One region of the Serratia rhizosphaerae genome, then DNA from elsewhere that is predicted to be linked to it. Evidence: predicted binding sites of a transcription regulator. Region 1 holds the regulator's gene; each other region holds the start of a gene.
The links. Region 1 encodes CRP, which controls carbon source genes, mostly activating them, when cyclic AMP is high. Its sites were predicted from a motif close to ATGTGANNNNNNTCACAT; they were not measured.
Positions count from the first base shown of each region.

Region 2: FO014_RS02730 (ABC-F family ATPase) is a predicted target of CRP. The motif match lies at 2,088-2,105, and genes of this name have one in related genera.
Region 3: aaeR (HTH-type transcriptional activator AaeR) is a predicted target of CRP. The motif match lies at 2,078-2,095, and genes of this name have one in related genera.
Region 4: mlc (sugar metabolism global transcriptional regulator Mlc) is a predicted target of CRP. The motif match lies at 1,911-1,928, and genes of this name have one in related genera.

Region 1 is NZ_CP041764.1:2,456,819-2,461,426, forward strand. Features, by position in the region: gene FO014_RS11365 (aminodeoxychorismate synthase component II) at 1-85, shown strand, start outside; gene argD (bifunctional acetylornithine/succinyldiaminopimelate transaminase) at 218-1,438, shown strand; gene crp (cAMP-activated global transcriptional regulator CRP) at 1,487-2,119, opposite strand; gene FO014_RS11380 (OsmC family protein) at 2,497-2,904, shown strand; gene FO014_RS11385 (LysR substrate-binding domain-containing protein) at 2,907-3,815, opposite strand; gene FO014_RS11390 (MFS transporter) at 4,070-4,608, shown strand, end outside.
Region 2 is NZ_CP041764.1:589,552-594,159, reverse strand. Features, by position in the region: gene FO014_RS02750 (DUF943 family protein) at 1-285, shown strand, start outside; partial or broken gene FO014_RS02745 (DUF943 family protein) at 335-804, shown strand; gene FO014_RS02740 (DUF943 family protein) at 891-1,355, shown strand; gene FO014_RS02735 (DUF943 family protein) at 1,420-1,878, shown strand; gene FO014_RS02730 (ABC-F family ATPase) at 2,151-3,719, shown strand; gene moeB (molybdopterin-synthase adenylyltransferase MoeB) at 3,791-4,552, opposite strand; gene moeA (molybdopterin molybdotransferase MoeA) at 4,555-4,608, opposite strand, start outside.
Region 3 is NZ_CP041764.1:2,628,207-2,632,814, reverse strand. Features, by position in the region: gene aaeB (p-hydroxybenzoic acid efflux pump subunit AaeB) at 1-634, opposite strand, end outside; gene aaeA (p-hydroxybenzoic acid efflux pump subunit AaeA) at 634-1,569, opposite strand; gene aaeX (p-hydroxybenzoic acid efflux pump operon protein AaeX) at 1,577-1,780, opposite strand; gene aaeR (HTH-type transcriptional activator AaeR) at 2,113-3,024, shown strand; gene tldD (metalloprotease TldD) at 3,107-4,552, opposite strand; gene nit1 (deaminated glutathione amidase) at 4,560-4,608, opposite strand, start outside.
Region 4 is NZ_CP041764.1:4,570,284-4,574,891, forward strand. Features, by position in the region: gene FO014_RS21295 (MFS transporter) at 1-834, opposite strand, end outside; gene FO014_RS21300 (LysR family transcriptional regulator) at 961-1,869, shown strand; gene mlc (sugar metabolism global transcriptional regulator Mlc) at 2,020-3,237, shown strand; gene bioD (dethiobiotin synthase) at 3,412-4,083, shown strand; gene clcB (voltage-gated ClC-type chloride channel ClcB) at 4,080-4,608, opposite strand, start outside.

The DNA.
Region 1 (4,608 bases):
GGCGCTGGAAGGGGTGCAGTTCCATCCGGAGAGCATCCTTAGCGAGCAGGGGCACGTGCTGCTGAGTAATTTCCTTAAAAGTTAATCGGTTATAAATTTTTCGTTATGATTGGCGATTTTGGTTTGCCCTTAATTGGTTTTTTATGCATATTTTGTGATTATATTGTCACTTTGCTGGCGCTATTAAAAAACCAATCTCTTGAGGTGGAACCCAATAATGACGGAAAAATACGCGGTGAACCGCAGCACGTACGATAAGGTGATTTTGCCGGTTTATGCACCGGCGCAGTTTGTGCCGGTCAAAGGTCTGGGCAGCCGCGTGTGGGACAGCGAAGGGAAGGAGTATATCGACTTCTCCGGCGGCATCGCCGTAACTGCGCTGGGCCACTGCCACCCGGCATTGGTGGCGGCGCTGCAGCAGCAAAGCGAAACCCTGTGGCATACCAGTAATGTGTTCACCAATGAGCCGGCGCTGCGTTTGGCCAGCAAACTGATTGACGCCACCTTTGCCGATCGGGTCTTTTTCGCCAACTCCGGCGCGGAGGCCAACGAAGCGGCCTTCAAACTGGCGCGCCACTATGCCATTACCCGTCACAGCCCGTACAAAACCAAAATTATCGCCTTCTATAACGCCTTCCACGGCCGGACGCTGTTTACCGTCTCGGTCGGCGGGCAGGCAAAGTATTCCGACGGCTTCGGGCCAAAGCCGGCCGATATTGTGCATGTGCCGTACAACGATCTGGCGGCGGTCAAGGCGGTGATGGATGACAGCACTTGCGCGGTAGTGATGGAGCCGATTCAGGGCGAAGGCGGCATTACGCCGGTGGACGCCGAGTTCCTACAGGGCGTGCGCGCTCTGTGCGATAAGCACCAGGCGCTGCTGGTGTTTGATGAGGTGCAGAGCGGCATGGGGCGTACCGGCAAGCTGTTCGCCTATATGCATTACGGCGTGACGCCGGATATTTTGACCACCGCTAAAGCGCTGGGCGGCGGCTTCCCGGTCAGCGCGATGCTGACCAGCGAGGAGATTGCCTCTGCCATGCAGGTCGGCACGCACGGCACCACCTACGGCGGCAACCCGTTGGCCTGCGCGGTGGCCGAGGCGGCGCTGGACGTGATCAACACGCCGCAGGTGCTGGACGGTATCGCGCAGCGTCATGCGCTCTACGTGGAGAAACTGCAGCAGTTGGCCGACAAGTACGGTATTTTCAGCGATATTCGCGGCATGGGGCTGTTGATCGGCGCCGAGCTGAGTGCGGCTTACCAGAATAAGGCGCGGGATTTCCTGGCCGCCGCCGCCGCGCATGGCGTGATGATTCTGAACGCCGGGCCTAACGTTATCCGCTTTGCGCCGTCATTGGTGGTAGAGCTGCAGGATATTGAAGAGGGGATGGCGCGTTTTGAACGTGCGGTGCAGGATGTGGTGAATGCGGTATAAGCCGCTACCGGCATAAAAAACGGCGCGAATGCGCCGTTTTCTGATTAATTAACGCGTGCCATAAACAACAATGGTTTTGCCGTGCGCGGAGATCAGGTTTTGATCTTCCAGCATTTTCAGGATACGGCCGACCGTTTCGCGTGAACAACCGACGATTTGACCAATTTCCTGACGCGTGATTTTAATTTGCATACCGTCAGGGTGGGTCATGGCGTCCGGCTGTTTCGCCAGGTTCAGCAGGGTTTGCGCAATGCGGCCGGTAACGTCAAGGAAGGCGAGGTTCCCCACTTTCTCTGAGGTGACCTGCAGGCGGCTGGCCATTTGCGCGGAAAGGCGCATCAGAATATCCGGGTTGACCTGGATCAGCTGACGGAATTTCTTATAGGAAATTTCAGCTACTTCACAGGCGGTTTTCGCTCTCACCCAGGCGCTGCGCTCCTGGCCTTCTTCAAATAATCCAAGCTCGCCGATGAAATCCCCCTGGTTGAGATAGGACAGGATCATCTCTTTGCCTTCTTCATCTTTAATCAGCACCGCAACGGAGCCTTTCACGATGTAGTAGAGCGTTTCAGCCTTTTCACCTTGGTGAATCAGCGTACTTTTGGATGGATATTTGTGGATATGGCAATGAGACAGGAACCATTCGAGAGTCGGGTCTGTTTGCGGTTTGCCGAGAACCATTCGCTATTATCCTCTGTTGTAATCGCTGCCTTTGTAACACAGGGATCGGAGCTCCCTGTTAAACGCGTTGATAACCGGTAATGCATGCGGGCTATAAACAGGTTTTGAGGCGTGCCGTAAAATACGCTATTGCCCTAGCATATTAACTTGCTGTCAGTGCTGCAAGCTACATTCTGTTAACATCTCATTTAAGATGCTTTCCTTGGGCAGATCCCTGAAAGTCGGTGTCCAAAAAGAGTTATTGCGGTTTGTTTGTAGCATAGAGTGAGGCGAGTGTCTTCTGTTGTCTCGCTTCAGCATGACCGGCATCAGGTTCCATTGCCAGTTTCAGCGCGAAAGCGTAGTCTGATTTTAAGAAATTAACCGGAGTGAGCAGTATGCAGGCAAGAGTGAAATGGGTGGAAGGATTGACCTTCCTCGGTGAGTCCGCGTCAGGTCATCAGGTGTTAATGGATGGTAGCGCCGGGGAAAAGGCGCCGAGTCCGATGGAGATGGTGCTGATGTCGGTGGGCGGTTGCAGCGCGATCGATGTGGTGTCGATTCTGCAAAAGGGCCGCAATGACGTGCGTGACTGCGAGGTGAAACTCAGCTCGCAGCGGCGGGATGAGGCGCCGCGTACTTTTACCGCGATCAATCTGCACTTTATCGTCAGCGGTAAAGGGTTGAGTGACAAGGTGGTGGAGCGTGCGGTCAACCTGTCTGCTGAAAAGTACTGCTCGGTATCGCTGATGTTGAGTCAGGCGGCAACGGTGACCCACAGTTTCGAAATCCGCGTGGTGGAATAAGTTTACCAGGCGTAGCGCTGACACTGGCCGTGCAGCAAATCCAGCAAACGCCGCGCCGTTACGGTTAGCGGCGATCTCTGCGAATAGAGCACGCAATACTGCGCCTGCGGCAGGGTATCAATCGGCAGCGTGACCACCTGTTCCTGCAAATGCAGCGGACGCGCCATCGCGCGCGCCACAATGGTCAGGTAGTCAGACGCCAGCACCATATTCAGGCCGCAGATGACAGAGTCCGAGCGCACCGGCGGCGTTTCCAGCTGTTGATAAAAATCACCCAGCACGGATTGCAGATGCTGGTAATAGCCCATATCGGTTTCCGGCAGCAGCCATTTGGCCTGGCGCAGCGCATCCAGCGAGCGAGCGTTGGCCAGCGGATGACCGCGGCGGGCGACGATGCAAAATGACGCATTGAACAGCGGCTCGCGCACCAGATCTTCTAAAGGCAGTTCCGGACTGATGGAACCGACGGCGAAATCCAGCCGGCCTTCGCGCAGCGCGGGCAGCAGGGTGGAGAGCTGGGCTTCCTGCAGCACCAGATTTACCTGCGGGAACTGTTTTCGGAACGCGTCGGCCAGCATCGGCAGCACCGTCAGCGCCAGCAGTGAAGAAAGCCCCATCGCCACTGTCCCCTGTGAGTGTTGGCTGATCTGCTGAATCTCATCCGCCGCACGCTGCAGCTCTTCCAGAATAAACTGCATCCGCACCGCGAAAATGCGACCGCTTTCGGTCAGGGTCATGCCCTGATTGCTGCGAATAATCAGCTGCGTGTCCAACGCCTGTTCCAGTTCACGCAGGCTGCGGCTGACCGCCGGCTGGGATTGCTGCAGCGCGCGCGCCGCGCCGCGAATGCTGCCGCTGCGAATCACCTGCTGAAAAACCCGAAGCTGCTGCAATTTTGGCAGGTAGCGCACGTTCATCTCCCTATCAGTAAAAACTATCACCCTGAACAAAATTGCATCTTATGCCGCCAAGGTAAAGACGCTAACGTCATTAGTGGCGACTTAAGTCGCTGTTATTAAAACTATAAGTGATAAGGATCACAATTTCGTTGATGCAGCCCGTCTGCCGACGTGCAATACAGGGGAGTCCAGCCATGAAGCCGCGAGCTTTAATGATTTTTTTGCTTTTTGTCGGTTATGTGATTGTTTATATAGATAAAACTGTGATGGGGTTTGCCCTGTTGCCGATTGAGCGTGAATTTAATCTGCCGGCGGAACAGCTGGGCTATGTCACCGGCGTATTCTTCCTGGCGTATTCATTGTTTCAAATTCCGGCCGGCTGGCTTAACGACCGCTTCGGTTTTAAGAAGGTGCTGTGTGCTTCTTTATTGCTGCTGGGTGGTTTCGCCTTGTGCTTCGGCCTACTGGGCTTTGGCCTGGGGCTGCTGGTGACGTTCCGCTTTCTGTCGGGGATGGGGCATTCCGGCTATCCCTGCTCATGCGCCAAAGCGGTGGTCGCCAACTTTCCGCTGGAGCAGCGCACTTTCGCACAGTCGATTTTGCTCTCTTCCGCCGGCCTGGCGATGACCGCCGGGCCGTTGGTGGCGGTGTACTGCCTGGAGCATATCGGCTGGCGCGGCTCTTTCTCGGCGCTTGGCCTACTGGCTTTTGCGGTTGCCGCCTGCGTGCTGTGGCTGGTGCCGAATCCGCCGCGGGCGGCGCAGCGTTCGGCGGACGGCGCCGGCAATACCTACCGCACCTTGCT
Region 2 (4,608 bases), 1.9 Mb from region 1:
TGGTTGCAGAATAAGGATATGCTAAAAGAGCGCTATGGCATCCCCAAACCGGCATCCTATGGTAATTTCAGCATCACTTTCTGGCTGTTTGGTGACGGCTATAAAGAGGAAGGTAAGTACGACAGGCGCTGTTTTAATGATATGAAGACCAAGGTTAATTGTATTGAAAAGGATATCGTTTTAAATGTGCGCAATAGCAAAAACATGGGGGTTGTGTTTTTTGCGAATGGAGGAATATACCGAATCGATAAAAACGGTAAGATAACAAAGGTAAATATAGACTAAGGATGATGATTTAGCTTTATCCTGCATGGAGGATTCAGGGAGGAAAGCCATGTCGATAAGATCTATGGATATGAGGGTTAAGTTAGTCTTGTTAGTGATGGCCGGTGTTTTAATTGGTTATGCTTTTTGGCTTCTTTTACGACCGGTAGAGATTGTTGCCGTTCATCAGAGAAATAACTACAGTGATGTTTTAGTTAAGAGTTTTCCACTTACCGATAAGGGGAAAATTCAGTGGTGGTTTGAAAATAAGGATAAGCTAAAGAATCAGTATAATATCCCGCAGCCTGCATCCTACGGTGGCTTTACCGTGACCTTCTGGTTGTTTGGTGATGGCTATCAGGAGGAGGGTAAGTATAATCGTCTGTGTTTCGATGATATGCCAACCAAGAAAACTGTATTGATAAAAACTTGCTGATGATGGTCAGGTACGCTAAAAGTACCGGCCTGTCTTTTAGGTTGGATGGCGGGGTGTATCGCATAAAGGGAAATGGTGAAATGATAAAAGAGAAATATAAATAGATATACTCATCTACTGTATAGGATCGGTATTGAATTAATGAAAATCATATTAATAACAATATCGATAAGTATCATGGAAGATATCAATGACTGTTATAAATAAAAAACGAAATGCATTTTTACTACTAGTAGTCGGTGTTCTAGCTGTTTATATCGCCTGGTGGTTTTCACGCCCGGTTAAAATAGTGGCGGTTCATGAGGATGGGCACTTTAGCTCAGTGTTGGTCAAAAACTTTCCGTTTACTACCAGGGGAAAAATAGAGTGGTGGTTGCAGCATAAGGATATGCTAAAAGAGCGCTATGGCATCCCCAAACCGGCATCCTATGGTAATTTTAGCGTGAATTTTTGGTTGTTTGGTGACGGCTATAAAGAGGAAGGTAAGTACGACAGGTTGTGCTTTGATGATATGAAGACAAGGGTTAACTGTATTGAGAAGGATATCGTTTTCTCTGTGAGTAAAAGTAAAAATCTGGGTGTTGTTTTCTTTGCGGATGGTGGGATATACCGAATCGATAAAAACGGTAAGATAGCAAAGGTAAATATAGACTAAGGATGATGATTTATCTTTATTCTGCATGGGAGAATCAGGGAGGAAAGCCGTGTCGATAAGATCTATGGATATGAGGGTTAAGTTAGTCCTGTTAGTGATGGCCGGTGTGTTAATTGGTTATGCTTTTTGGCTTCTTTTGCGACCGGTAGAGATCGTTGCCGTTCATCAGGATGATGATTTTAGCGCTGTGTTAGTCAAGAGTTTTCCACTTACCGATAAGGGAAAAATATCTTGGTGGATGAAAAATAAGGATAGGCTGAAAGAGCGCTACGGCGTTCCGAAACCGGCGCCCGATGGCAACTTCTACATCACATTCTGGCTATTTGGGGATGGCTATAAAGAGGAGGGCAAGTATGACAGACGCTGCTTTGACGATATGAAGACCAAGGTTAATTGTATTGAAAAGGAGGTGGTTTTTTCAGTCAATAACGATAGTCGCAACCGAATCCATTTTACGACATACAGTGGCGGCGACTATCTGCTGACGGATAACGGCGAAGTGGTTAGCTATGAGTACCGGTAATTAACGCTTTTATCGCGAGCGAACTTCCCCGTCGGATCGGCCAGCACCCAATCGCACGTCAGCCTCCGTAGCAGCACGCCACCGGCAGCACGTTTCGTCGCTCACCATCGGCTAATCCACATTGTCAGCCATGCGTCATTCCCCCTCACTGGCCGCGTGTGGTAAAAATGAACACACTATGGGCGATCCCGGCGGCCCGTTGTGGCATAATGCGCGCCAAATCACATTCCCAATTAAGAGCGAGCGTTGTGTTAAGTACTAACAACATCACTATGCAGTTCGGCAGTAAGCCGCTGTTTGAAAACATTTCCGTCAAGTTTGGCGGCGGTAACCGTTATGGTTTGATCGGCGCCAACGGCTGCGGCAAATCCACCTTTATGAAGATCCTCGGCGGCGATCTGGTGCCGAGCGGCGGCAACGTTGCGCTCGACCCGAATGAGCGTCTGGGTAAGCTGCGTCAGGATCAGTTCGCCTTTGAGCAGTACAGCGTGCTCGATACCGTGATCATGGGCCACACCGAGCTGTGGGAAGTGAAAGAAGAGCGCGACCGCATCTACGCGCTGCCGGAAATGAGCGAAGAAGACGGCTATAAAGTGGCCGATCTGGAAGTTGCCTACGGCGAGATGGACGGCTACAGCGCCGAAGCGCGCGCCGGCGAGCTGCTGCTGGGCGTCGGCATTCCGGTGGAACAACACTACGGCCCGATGAGCGAGATCGCCCCGGGCTGGAAACTGCGCGTGCTGTTGGCGCAGGCGCTGTTCTCCGATCCGGAAATTCTGCTGCTCGACGAACCGACCAACAACCTGGATATCGACACCATCCGCTGGCTGGAGCAGGTGCTGAACGAACGCAACAGCACCATGATCATCATTTCGCACGACCGTCACTTCCTGAATATGGTGTGCACCCATATGGCGGATCTGGACTACGGCGAACTGCGTGTCTACCCGGGCAACTACGACGAATATATGACGGCGGCCACCCAGGCGCGCGAACGTCTGCTGGCGGACAACGCCAAGAAGAAGGCGCAGATTGCCGAGCTGCAGTCGTTCGTCAGTCGCTTCAGCGCCAACGCCTCCAAGTCCAAGCAGGCCACCTCGCGCGCACGTCAGATCGATAAGATCCAGCTGGACGAGGTAAAAGCCTCCAGCCGTCAGAACCCGTTTATCCGCTTCGAGCAGAACAAGAAGCTGTTCCGCAACGCGCTGGAAGTGGAAGCGCTGACCAAGGGCTTCGACAACGGTCCGTTGTTCAACAAGCTGAACCTGATGCTGGAAGTCGGCGAGAAGGTCGCGGTGCTGGGTACCAACGGTATCGGCAAAACCACATTGCTGAAAACGCTGGTGGGCGATATGCAGCCGGACAACGGCAGCGTCAAATGGTCGGAAAACGCCAAGATTGGTTACTACGCCCAGGATCACGAATATGAGTTCGATGAGACGCTGACGGTATTCGACTGGATGAGCCAGTGGAAGCAGGAGAACGAAGACGAGCAGGCGGTGCGCAGCGTGCTTGGCCGTCTGCTGTTCAGCCAGGACGATATCAAGAAGAAAGTGAAGGTGCTGTCCGGTGGTGAGAAGGGGCGTATGCTGTTTGGCAAGCTGATGATGCAGCGTCCTAATATCCTGATTATGGATGAGCCGACCAACCACCTGGATATGGAATCCATTGAATCGCTGAACATGGCGTTGGAAATGTATGAAGGCACGCTGATCTTCGTTTCCCACGACCGTGAGTTCGTCAGCTCGCTGGCAACGCGCATTCTGGAAATCACCCCGAACAAGGTGATCGACTTTACCGGCAACTACGAAGACTATCTGCGTAGCCAGGGTATTGCCTAATCCCCTGACGGATTAACGGCGCGGCGGGTGCACTTCAGGCGCCCGCCGCGCCGTCTCTCTCTTTTCCCCGCTTATTCGGCCTCTGCGCCGCACACCTCGCACTGCGGGTTCTTCGGCAGTTTCATTTCGCGGAACTGCATGCTCATGGCGTCAAACATCAGCAGTTTTCCCACCAGCGGTTGCCCGTAACGGGTCAGCAGTTTGATGGCTTCCATCGCCTGCAGGCTGCCGATGGTGCCGACCAGCGGCGCCATCACGCCGGCTTCCACGCAGGTCAGCGCGGTGTCGCCGAACAGCCGGCTCAGACAGCGGTAGCATGGCTCGCCCGGCTGATAGGTGAACACGCTCAGCTGGCCCTCCATACGGATGGCCGCGCCGGAAACAAGCGGCTTGCGCTGCGCGTGGCACAGGCGGTTCAGCTGATCGCGGGTGGCGACGTTATCGGTGCAGTCCAGCACCACGTCGCAGGCGGCGATCAGCGCCGCCATCTGTTCATCGTCCGGTTGCTTGTCCACGGTGTCGATCGCCACGTGCGGATTCACTTCGACCAGCGTTTGTCGGGCCGAGGCCACCTTGCTTATGCCGATGCGCTGGTCGCTGTGCAGGATCTGGCGCTGCAGGTTGGAGAGCGCCACGCTGTCGAAATCCACCAGCGTCAGCCGGCCGACGCCGGCGGCGGCCAGGTAAGGCGCCGCCGCGCAGCCTAACCCGCCCAGGCCGATGATCAGTGCATGGGAGGCTTTCAGCTGCTCCTGCCCGTCGAAGTCGAAGCCGCGCAGGACGATCTGGCGGTTGTAGCGCAGGGTTTCGGCATCGGTTAATTCCGGCAGCATGATCAGCTCCTCAGCAGCGCATTAAACGGCTCGATCTCCACCATCTCGCCGGCGGC
Region 3 (4,608 bases), 170 kb from region 1:
CCAGGTTGCCCCAGGCGCGGTCGATCTCTTCCTTGTCCGCATTACTGATACACATCTGCAGCAGTTTATACTGCTGCACCAGCAGGTTATCCACCGCCCGGTCGATATCCTGTTTGATCGAGCGCGGGGAGAACAAGAGATCCGCCAGCACCGCGCTGACGATCCCCAGCACGATCTCGCTGCAGCGCTCCACGGCGAACTGCGGCGCCTCCAGCAGGTGCGACTCGCTGGTGGCCACCGTGACGATAATGATCAGCGCGGTATAGCCCGCCAGCCCCCAGGCGTAAGAGTTTTCCACCTTGATCAGCGATGAGATCCAGGTGCAGACGCCGGCCCAGATGCAGCACAGCAGCAGCATCACCACCGGCGCACGCGCGGTGGTGACGATAATCAACAGGCCGACAAAGCAGCCGATAAACGTACCGATAATACGCAGCCAGCCGCGGTAGCGGATAGCGCCGGAAAACGGCTCGCCGCCGGCGGCAAAGGCCGGGCCGGCGGCGACGATGGCGGCGGTCATTGCCGACCAGCGCGGCGTTTCCAGGTTGAGATGGAAGCCGACAAACAGCGCGAAGACGATCGCAAAACTCAGTTTGAACGCAAATCTCAAGCGGATAAAGGTTGGGTTATTCATTAACCGAACTCACGCAGCCGGTGCATCAGCTTGACGAACGGCGACTCGCGGTCGCTATCGCGGTCGTTCTGACCGGTGATCACCACGGTGGCCGTCGTGCCGGCAGGGTACGGATGCTGCTGGTCTTTCGCATCCAGCATGATTTTTACCGGCACGCGCTGCGCCAGACGCACCCACTCCAGGTTGCTGTCGATGGCAGCCAGCCCTTTGCTGTCATTGCTGCTGCTGCTGTTGTTCACCGCCGCCGCCACGCTGTCCACCGTACCGTGCATAATGCGGTTACTGCCAAGCGGAGTAATCTCCGCGCGGTCGCCGCGGTTCAGGCCGTGCAGCTTGGTCTCTTCCATATAGGCCAGAATATAGAAGGTGTTCTTTTTCACCAGCGCCACCGCGGTGGAGCCGCGGGTAATAAAATCGCCGGCGTGCACGGTCAGGTTGGTTATCCAGCCGTCCGCCGGCGCACGCACCGTGGTACGCTCCAGATCGAGTTTGGCCTGATCGCGCACCGCGATCGCTTTCGCCAGCTGGTGCTGTGCGGTCTCCAGCGCGTTGCTGGCCTGTTCAATCTCTTCGCGCGACATGGCGTCAACGCCCAGACGCACGCGACGGCTCGCCTCACGCTTTTTCTCTGCGCTCAGCGCCTGGTAATACGCCACGTCGGCGCTGGCTTCCGCCAACGCCTGCTGATAGCGCGGCTGGTCGACCACAAACAGCACCTGGCCCTTTTTCACCAGTTGGTTGTCCGTCACCAGCACATCGCTCAGCAGACCGCTGACGTCCGGCGCGATCGCCACCACATCGGCGGTAAATTTGGCGTCACGCGTCCACGGCGATTCGGTATAAAACACCCAGGCCTTGAAGACGGCGATAATCCCCAGCAGGACAAGAATCAGAGTGATCGCGATTCTGGCTATTTTTATTGAAAATGTTTTCACAGCGACCTCAAACAAAAAGACACGAAATCAGATAAAACAGGCAGCAATACAGCGCGCTATTGAACAGCGCCGGATGCCAGACAAAATCATAAATACCGGTCGGCTGTAACAGTCGACGCAGCACAAAAAACAGCGCCAGCGACACGATCAGCTCGAAAAAAACCGGGGGAAACGACAGTCCGAAGATAACCATCACCGGAAGCAAACTCATCATTTTTTCCTTATTGTTTACTACGCCGGGGAAGACACGTCTTACTCATATTCATTCACATTATATTTACATTTTAGCGAATGCGCGCCACAACTCATGCCCAGACAGGTTGTCCAGGCTATAAACCTGAAAAAAGGTTAAACTCAAGGCATACATCCGCGATTAGAAAGTGCGAGGGCAACCGGGTCACGCTGCAACGGGCACATCACGCAGCATCTGAATACCGCGCTTCTGCGCACAAGTTTTTACACCCGGCACTGGTTATATTAGCCTGCTTACTATCAAGTCATCAACAATCTGTGATCTAAATCACTTTTAAGCCAGAGTGAATAATGGAAAGACTAAAACGGATGTCGGTATACGCCAAAGTGGTTGAGTGCGGTTCATTTACCGCCGCCGCGCGCCAGTTAGGCATGAGCGTATCCTCCATCAGCCAGACAGTGTCCAAACTGGAAAATGATTTGCAGGTCAAGCTGCTCAACCGCAGCACGCGCAGCATCGGCCTGACGGAAGCGGGTAAAATCTATTATCAGGGCTGCCGCCGCATGCTGCTGGAAGCCAACGAAGTGCACGAGCAGCTGTACGCCTTTAATAATACGCCGACCGGCAACTTACGCATCGGCAGCTCTTCAACCATGGCGCAAAACGTACTGGCCACCATGACCGCCGATATGCTGAAGGAGTACCCCGGCCTGAAGGTGAATCTGGTCACCGGTATTCCGGCGCCCGATCTGATCGCCGACGGGCTGGACGTGGTGATCCGCGTCGGCGCGCTGCAGGATTCCAGCCTGTTCTCCAAGCGGCTGGGCTCGATGCCGATGGTGGTATGCGCCGCCAAAAGTTACCTGGCCGCACACGGCACGCCGCGCACTCCCAGCGATATGGTGAATTTTTCCTGGCTGGAGTACAGCGTGCGGCCGGACAGCGAGTTTGAACTGATTGCCCCGGAGGGCATCAGCACGCGCATTTCGCCGCAGGGGCGCTTTGTCACCAACGACTCACAAACCATGATCCGCTGGCTGAAAGCCGGCGCCGGCATCGCCTATGCGCCGTTGATGTGGGTGATCGACGAAATCAAACGCGGCGAAGTGGAGATTCTGTTCAAACGCTACCATTCCGATCCGCGCCCGGTGTATGCGCTGTATACCGAAAAGGACAAACTGCCGCTGAAAGTGCAGGTATGCATCAACTACCTGACCGAATACTTCCAAAAAGTCGGCGAGCTTTATCAGGGCTACCGCTGACACGCCGGTAATAAAAGACAAAAAATACCGGTCAGACTGGGCTGACCGGCATATCAGACGGATGACACGGCGGCCTGGGCGCTTACGCCGTGCCACCCACCGTCAGGTTATCCAGCTTCAGCGTCGGCTGGCCGACGCCCACCGGCACGCTCTGCCCCTCTTTACCGCAGACGCCGACGCCTTTATCCAGCGCCAGATCGTTGCCGACCATCGAGATTTGCTGCATCGCTTCAATGCCGGAGCCGATCAGCGTCGCGCCTTTCACCGGTTTGGTGATGCGCCCTTTCTCGATCAGGTAAGCCTCGGAGGTGGAGAAAACGAACTTGCCGGAGGTGATATCCACCTGCCCGCCGCCAAAGTTCGGCGCATACAGGCCGTACTCCACGCTGGCGATAATCTCTTCCGGCGTCGACTGGCCCGCCAGCATGTAGGTGTTGGTCATGCGCGGCATCGGCAGGTGCGCATAAGATTCGCGGCGGCCGTTACCGGTCGGTGCCACGCCCATCAGACGCGCATTCAGTTTGTCCTGCATATAGCCTTTCAGCACGCCGTTTTCGATCAGCACGTTATACTGGCCGGGCACGCCTTCATCATCGATAGCCAGCGAACCGCGACGTCCCTGCATGGTGCCGTCATCCACCACGGTGCAAAGCTCCGACGCCACCAACTGCCCCATCTGTCCGCTGAAGACCGACGAGCCGCGGCGGTTGAAGTCCCCCTCCAGGCCGTGACCGACCGCTTCATGCAGCAGCACGCCCGGCCAGCCGGCACCCAACACCACCGGCATGCCGCCCGCCGGCGCGGCAACCGCCGACAGGTTAACCAACGCCATGCGCACGGCCTCTTTGGCGAAAGCGTCGGCGCGCACTTCACCGTCCACCGTTTCCAGGAAATAGTCATAGCCGAAACGACCGCCGCCGCCGCTGGAACCCCGCTCACGCTTGCCGTCTTCTTCCACCAGCACGCTGACAGAAAGACGCACCAGCGGACGCACATCCGCCGCCAGCGTACCGTCGGTGGCCGCCACCAGTACCTGCTCATAAACGCCGGTCACGCTGGCCGACACTTCCTGCACGCGCTTATCGGCGGCGCGGGCAACCTTGTCCACCCGGTGCAGCAGGGCGATTTTCTCTTCACGCGGCAGACTTTGCAGCGGATCGAGCAACGGATACAGCGCCTGGTGACGAATTTCGCCCAGCGTATGCGCCTTGCCGTCGCCCTGTTCACGTACGATGCTGCGCGCGGCCTGGGCGCTCTGGTTCAGCGCGTTAAGGGTAATCTGGTCGGCATAGGCGAAACCGGTTTTCTCGCCGCTGACGGCGCGCACGCCGACGCCCTGATCGATATTGTAAGAGCCGTCTTTAATGATGCCGTCTTCAATCACCCAGGCTTCGTGGTAGCTGGACTGGAAATAGAGATCGGCATAGTCGAGTCGGCGTTCGGACAGTTGCCCCAATACCGAATGCAGGTCTTGATGACTCAGCTTATTGGCAGTAAGTAACTGCTCACTGACAAGCGTCAGGCTCATAATTTTTTCACTCTTGATTGGAGGATTTATGTTCAGACGGCGCCTGCAGCGACGTC
Region 4 (4,608 bases), 2.1 Mb from region 1:
GTAAGGGTTTGCCAGCAGCCGATAGCCGATGTAGTTGAACAGAGTGACAAAGCTGCCCATCAGCAGAAAACCTTCGGCAAACAGCAGCGGCAGCCCTTTATCGTGCCAGTGCAGCTTGAAGTTGATCATCAGCGTGCGCGGGCGCAGCGAACTGGCGCGAAAATGTTTAGAGGCCGGCAGAATGCGCCAGAACACAAAAGCTGCGATCAGCGCGAACAGACCGATTACCGCCAGCGACACTCGCCAGGAGAAGAAATCGGTCAGTACGCCGGTCACCAAACGGCCGCTCATGCCGCCGATGGAGTTACCGCTGATATACAGCCCCATGGAGAACGCCACAAAGCTGGGGTGAATCTCTTCGCTCAGGTAGGTCATGCCCACCGCCGCCAGCCCGCTCAAGGACAGCCCGATCAGCGCGCGCATCAGCAAAATGCCGTGCCAACTGGTCATCACCGCGCAGATCAGCGTACACACCGCCGCCAGCAGCAGCGCCACCACCATCACCGATTTACGGCCGATGGCGTCGGACAGCGGGCCGGTAAACATCAGGCCGATCGCCAGCAGCCCGGTGGAGAAGGAGAGCGACAGGCTGCTTTCGGCCGGAGAGATGCCGAAGTCCTGCGACAGCACCGGCAGGATCGGCTGTACGCAGTACAGCAGTGCGAAGGTGGCCAGACCGGCGGAAAACAGCGCCAGCGTCACGCGCATAAACTGCGGCGTACCGCGTTCAATATAGGGGAGTTTGTTCAACGAAGAGCGTTGGGTTTTTGGCGCAGCGGCCGCCGTTTCATCATTGGCGGCCCGCGTCGACGGCGTCTTGGCCGCAGAACGCATTGGGGAATTCACACAGGTTCCTTACCGGACTTCGGAAATACACAGCGATGGTTGCTGTATAAAATCATAGGGAGTGGCGAATTTTTTGTCTAATATATTAATAATTAAAATTGAGACGTTTTAAATATGAATATCGAACTGCGCCACCTGCGTTACTTTATCGCCGTTGCGGAAGAGCTGCACTTTGGCCGCGCCGCCCAGCGCCTGCGGATTTCGCAGCCGCCGCTCAGCCAGCAGATACAGGCGTTGGAAGAGATGGTCGGCGCGCGCCTGCTGGCGCGCAACAACCGCAACGTCAGCCTGACGCAGGCCGGCGAAATGTTCCTGAAAGAGGCCTGGCAGGTGATCGACCAGGTGAATCGTGCGGCGGAAAAGGCGGCGCGTCTGGAGCGCGGCGAATCGGGAGAACTGACCATCGGTTTCACCTCGTCGGCGCCGTTTATCGGCGCGGTGTCGCGTAATCTGCGCGCATTCCGGCAGCAGCATCCCGACGTGCATATTAAAATGCGTGAAATCAATACCAAGCAACAGTTGGAACCGTTATTGAACGGCGAGCTGGATCTGGGCGTGATGCGCAATACCAAGTTGCCGGATGCCTTGCGGCACACGCTGCTGCTGCGCGAACCGATGCTGGCCGTGGTGCCGGAAGGGCACCCGCTGGCGCAGCTGGCGCCGGATGCTCTGCGTTTTAGCCATCTGGCGCAGGAGCCGTTTGTGTTTTTCTCGCGTGAGGTCGGCACCGCGCTGTACGATGAAACGCTGCTGCTGTTGGAGAACGCCGGCATCACGCCGTATATCACGCAGGAAGTGGGCGAGGCGATGACCATTATCGGCCTGGTGTCCGCCGGGTTGGGGATTTCCATCCTGCCGGCTTCGTTCGGCCGGGTGAAGCTTGACGGCGTAACATACCTGCCGCTGGCCGAACCGCAGGCGCAAACCGAAGTGTGGCTGGTGCACCATCGCCAGCGGCCGTTAACCGCCGCCGCCCGCACGCTGATGCAAATGGTGTTGGCGCGCGCCGAAGCGCCGGTTTAACCGGCGTAAATACGATGAACTTCACTGAAACAAAGCGGAATTTGTGCTGCTAATCACATAACGAATCAAATAGTTGACGCTTTATTATAAAAGCTCCACCATACCCTTTAGTCTTTATTTAGCAGCGCGAAAAATAGTAGGAGCCGGTTTGTGATTGCGGACGCTCAGCCTGGGCATATTGATCAGATCAAACAAACAAATGCAGGGGCGGTGTACCGACTGATCGATCAGCACGGGCCGATTTCGCGAATTGAACTGTCAAAACGTGCCCAGTTGGCGCCCGCCAGCATCACCAAAATCGTGCGCGAACTGCTGGAAGCCCACCTGGTCAGAGAGACCGAATATCAGGAGGTCGGCAGCCGCGGCCGTCCGGCCGTCGGGCTGGAGCTGGATAGCGAGGCCTGGCACTATCTGTCTGCACGCATCAGCCGCGGCGGCATCACGCTGGCGCTGCGCGATCTCAGCAGCAAAATGGTGGTGGAAGAGCAACTGCCGCTGGCGGCGGAGCATGAGGAGCCGCTGTTGACGCGTATTCTGACGGAAGTCGATCAATTCTTCAGCCGCCATCAGCGTCGCCTGGAGCGCCTGACGGCGATCGCCATCACCTTGCCAGGCATGATCGATGCGGCCAACGGCATTGTGCACCGCATGCCGTTTTATGCGGTGGAAGATATGCCGCTGGGGCCGGCGCTGTCGTCCCGCACCGGTTTGCCGGTGTTCCTGCAGCATGACATCGGCGCCTGGACCATGGCCGAGGCGCTGTACGGGGCCTCGCGCGGCTGTCAGAATGTGATTCAGGTGGTGATTGACCATAACGTCGGCGCGGGAGTGATTACCGGCGGGCGGGTGTTGCACACCGGTAGTCAGCGGGTGGTGGAGATTGGCCATACCCAGATCGACCCTTACGGCAAGCGTTGTTACTGCGGCAATCACGGCTGCCTGGAAACGGTGGCCAGCACTGAAAACATGCTGGAGATGGCCCAGCAGCGCCTGCAGCTCTCGGCGAATTCCACGCTGCGCGGCCAGCCGCTGACGGTGGAATCCCTGTGCGACGCGGCGCTGACCGGCGATCAGCTGGCAAAAGATATTATTTTAAGCGTCGGGCACAGCGTCGGGCGCATTTTGGCGATAATGGTCAATCTGTTTAATCCGGAAAAGATCCTGATTGGTTCGCCGCTCAACCGTGCGGCGGAAATTCTGCATCCTGCCATCGTGTCCTGCATTCAGCAGCAATCCTTACCAATCTATAGTCAGGCGCTACAGGTTGAGTCCACGCAATTTTTCAACCAGGGCACTATGCCCGGTGCGGCACTGGTGAAAGAGGCGCTGTACAACGGTTCACTGCTGGTGAAACTGTTGCAGGGATGACGATTTCACCGTCTTTATGCCGACTTGTATCAGAACTTGTTATTGTTTAACGACAAAATATTGAGCTATCTCAAGCTGCCCGCATTACGTATCCCCTAAAATTTCTCCGTTCTACCTTCCGCCGCCGTGGTGGCATTTCTTTTGGTTAACGGAACATTCCGGGGCATTTTATTCATGTTAAAGCGTTTATTTGTTACAGGTACGGATACCTCTGTGGGTAAAACGGTGATTTCCCGCGCTTTACTGCAGGCTTTGGCCGCGCAGGGGCGCAGCGCCGTAGGCTATAAGCCTATTGCGGCGGGTTGTCAGGAAACCAGCGAGGGCATTCGCAATAAAGACGCTTTGGTGTTGCAAGCCTCTTCCTGCGTACCGCTGAGCTATGAGGAGATCAATCCGATCACCTGCCTGGATGAAGTCTTTCATGCCCACGCCAGCGATGGCGTCAATTACGAGGTGATGAGCCGCGGCCTGACGCAGATAGCGGAAAAAGCCGAGGTGGTGGTGGTTGAGGGCAGCGGCGGCTGGCAGGTGCTGATGAGCGATCTGCGCCCGTACGCCGACTGGGTGGTGCAAGAGCAGCTGCCGGTGGTGTTGGTGGTGGGGATCAAGGAAGGCTGCGTCAGCCATGCGCTGTTGACCGCGCAGGCGATCGCCCATGCCGGCCTGCCGCTGCTGGGCTGGGTCGCCAACCGCATCAATCCGGGGCTGGCGCACTATGCGGAAACCATTGATGCCCTACAGCAGCGGATTGCGGCGCCGCTGTTGGGGGAAATTCCTTACCTGCCGCGCGCGGAACAGCGCGAACTGGCCCATTATCTGGACATCAGCGCGCTGCTGGCTTGCTAAGCGTTGTGGTAGACCGACACCGGGCGTAGCCCGCGGGAGATGGTAGTGGCGATCACGCAGGAGAGCAGGATGCCGGGCAGCAGGGTGTATTCGCCGGTCATCTCGAACACCATCAGCGCCGCCATAATCGGCGCGTGGGTGGTGGCCGCCAGCAGGGTTGCCATGCCGGTCAGCGCCATCAGCAGCGGGATTGCGCTGCCCAGCTCCGGCCACAGGGCGCACAGCTGGCCGACCAGCGAGCCAAGCGCCGCGCCGACAAACAGCGTCGGCGTAAATACGCCGCCGGGCGCGCCGGAACCGCTGCTGGCCAGCACCGCCAGTAGTTTGCAGATCAGAATCGCGCCGACCAACAGCACGCCCGGCGGTGCGCTAAGCAGCGCCTGCACCACGCTATAACCGTTCCCCCACACCTCAGGAAACAGCAGCGACAACAGCCCGACGATCAGCCCGCCCAGCGCCAGCTGCAATGGCGGCGGCAGGCGTAATGAGCGGAAAGCGTGTCCGGTGGCGGACATCGCCGACAGA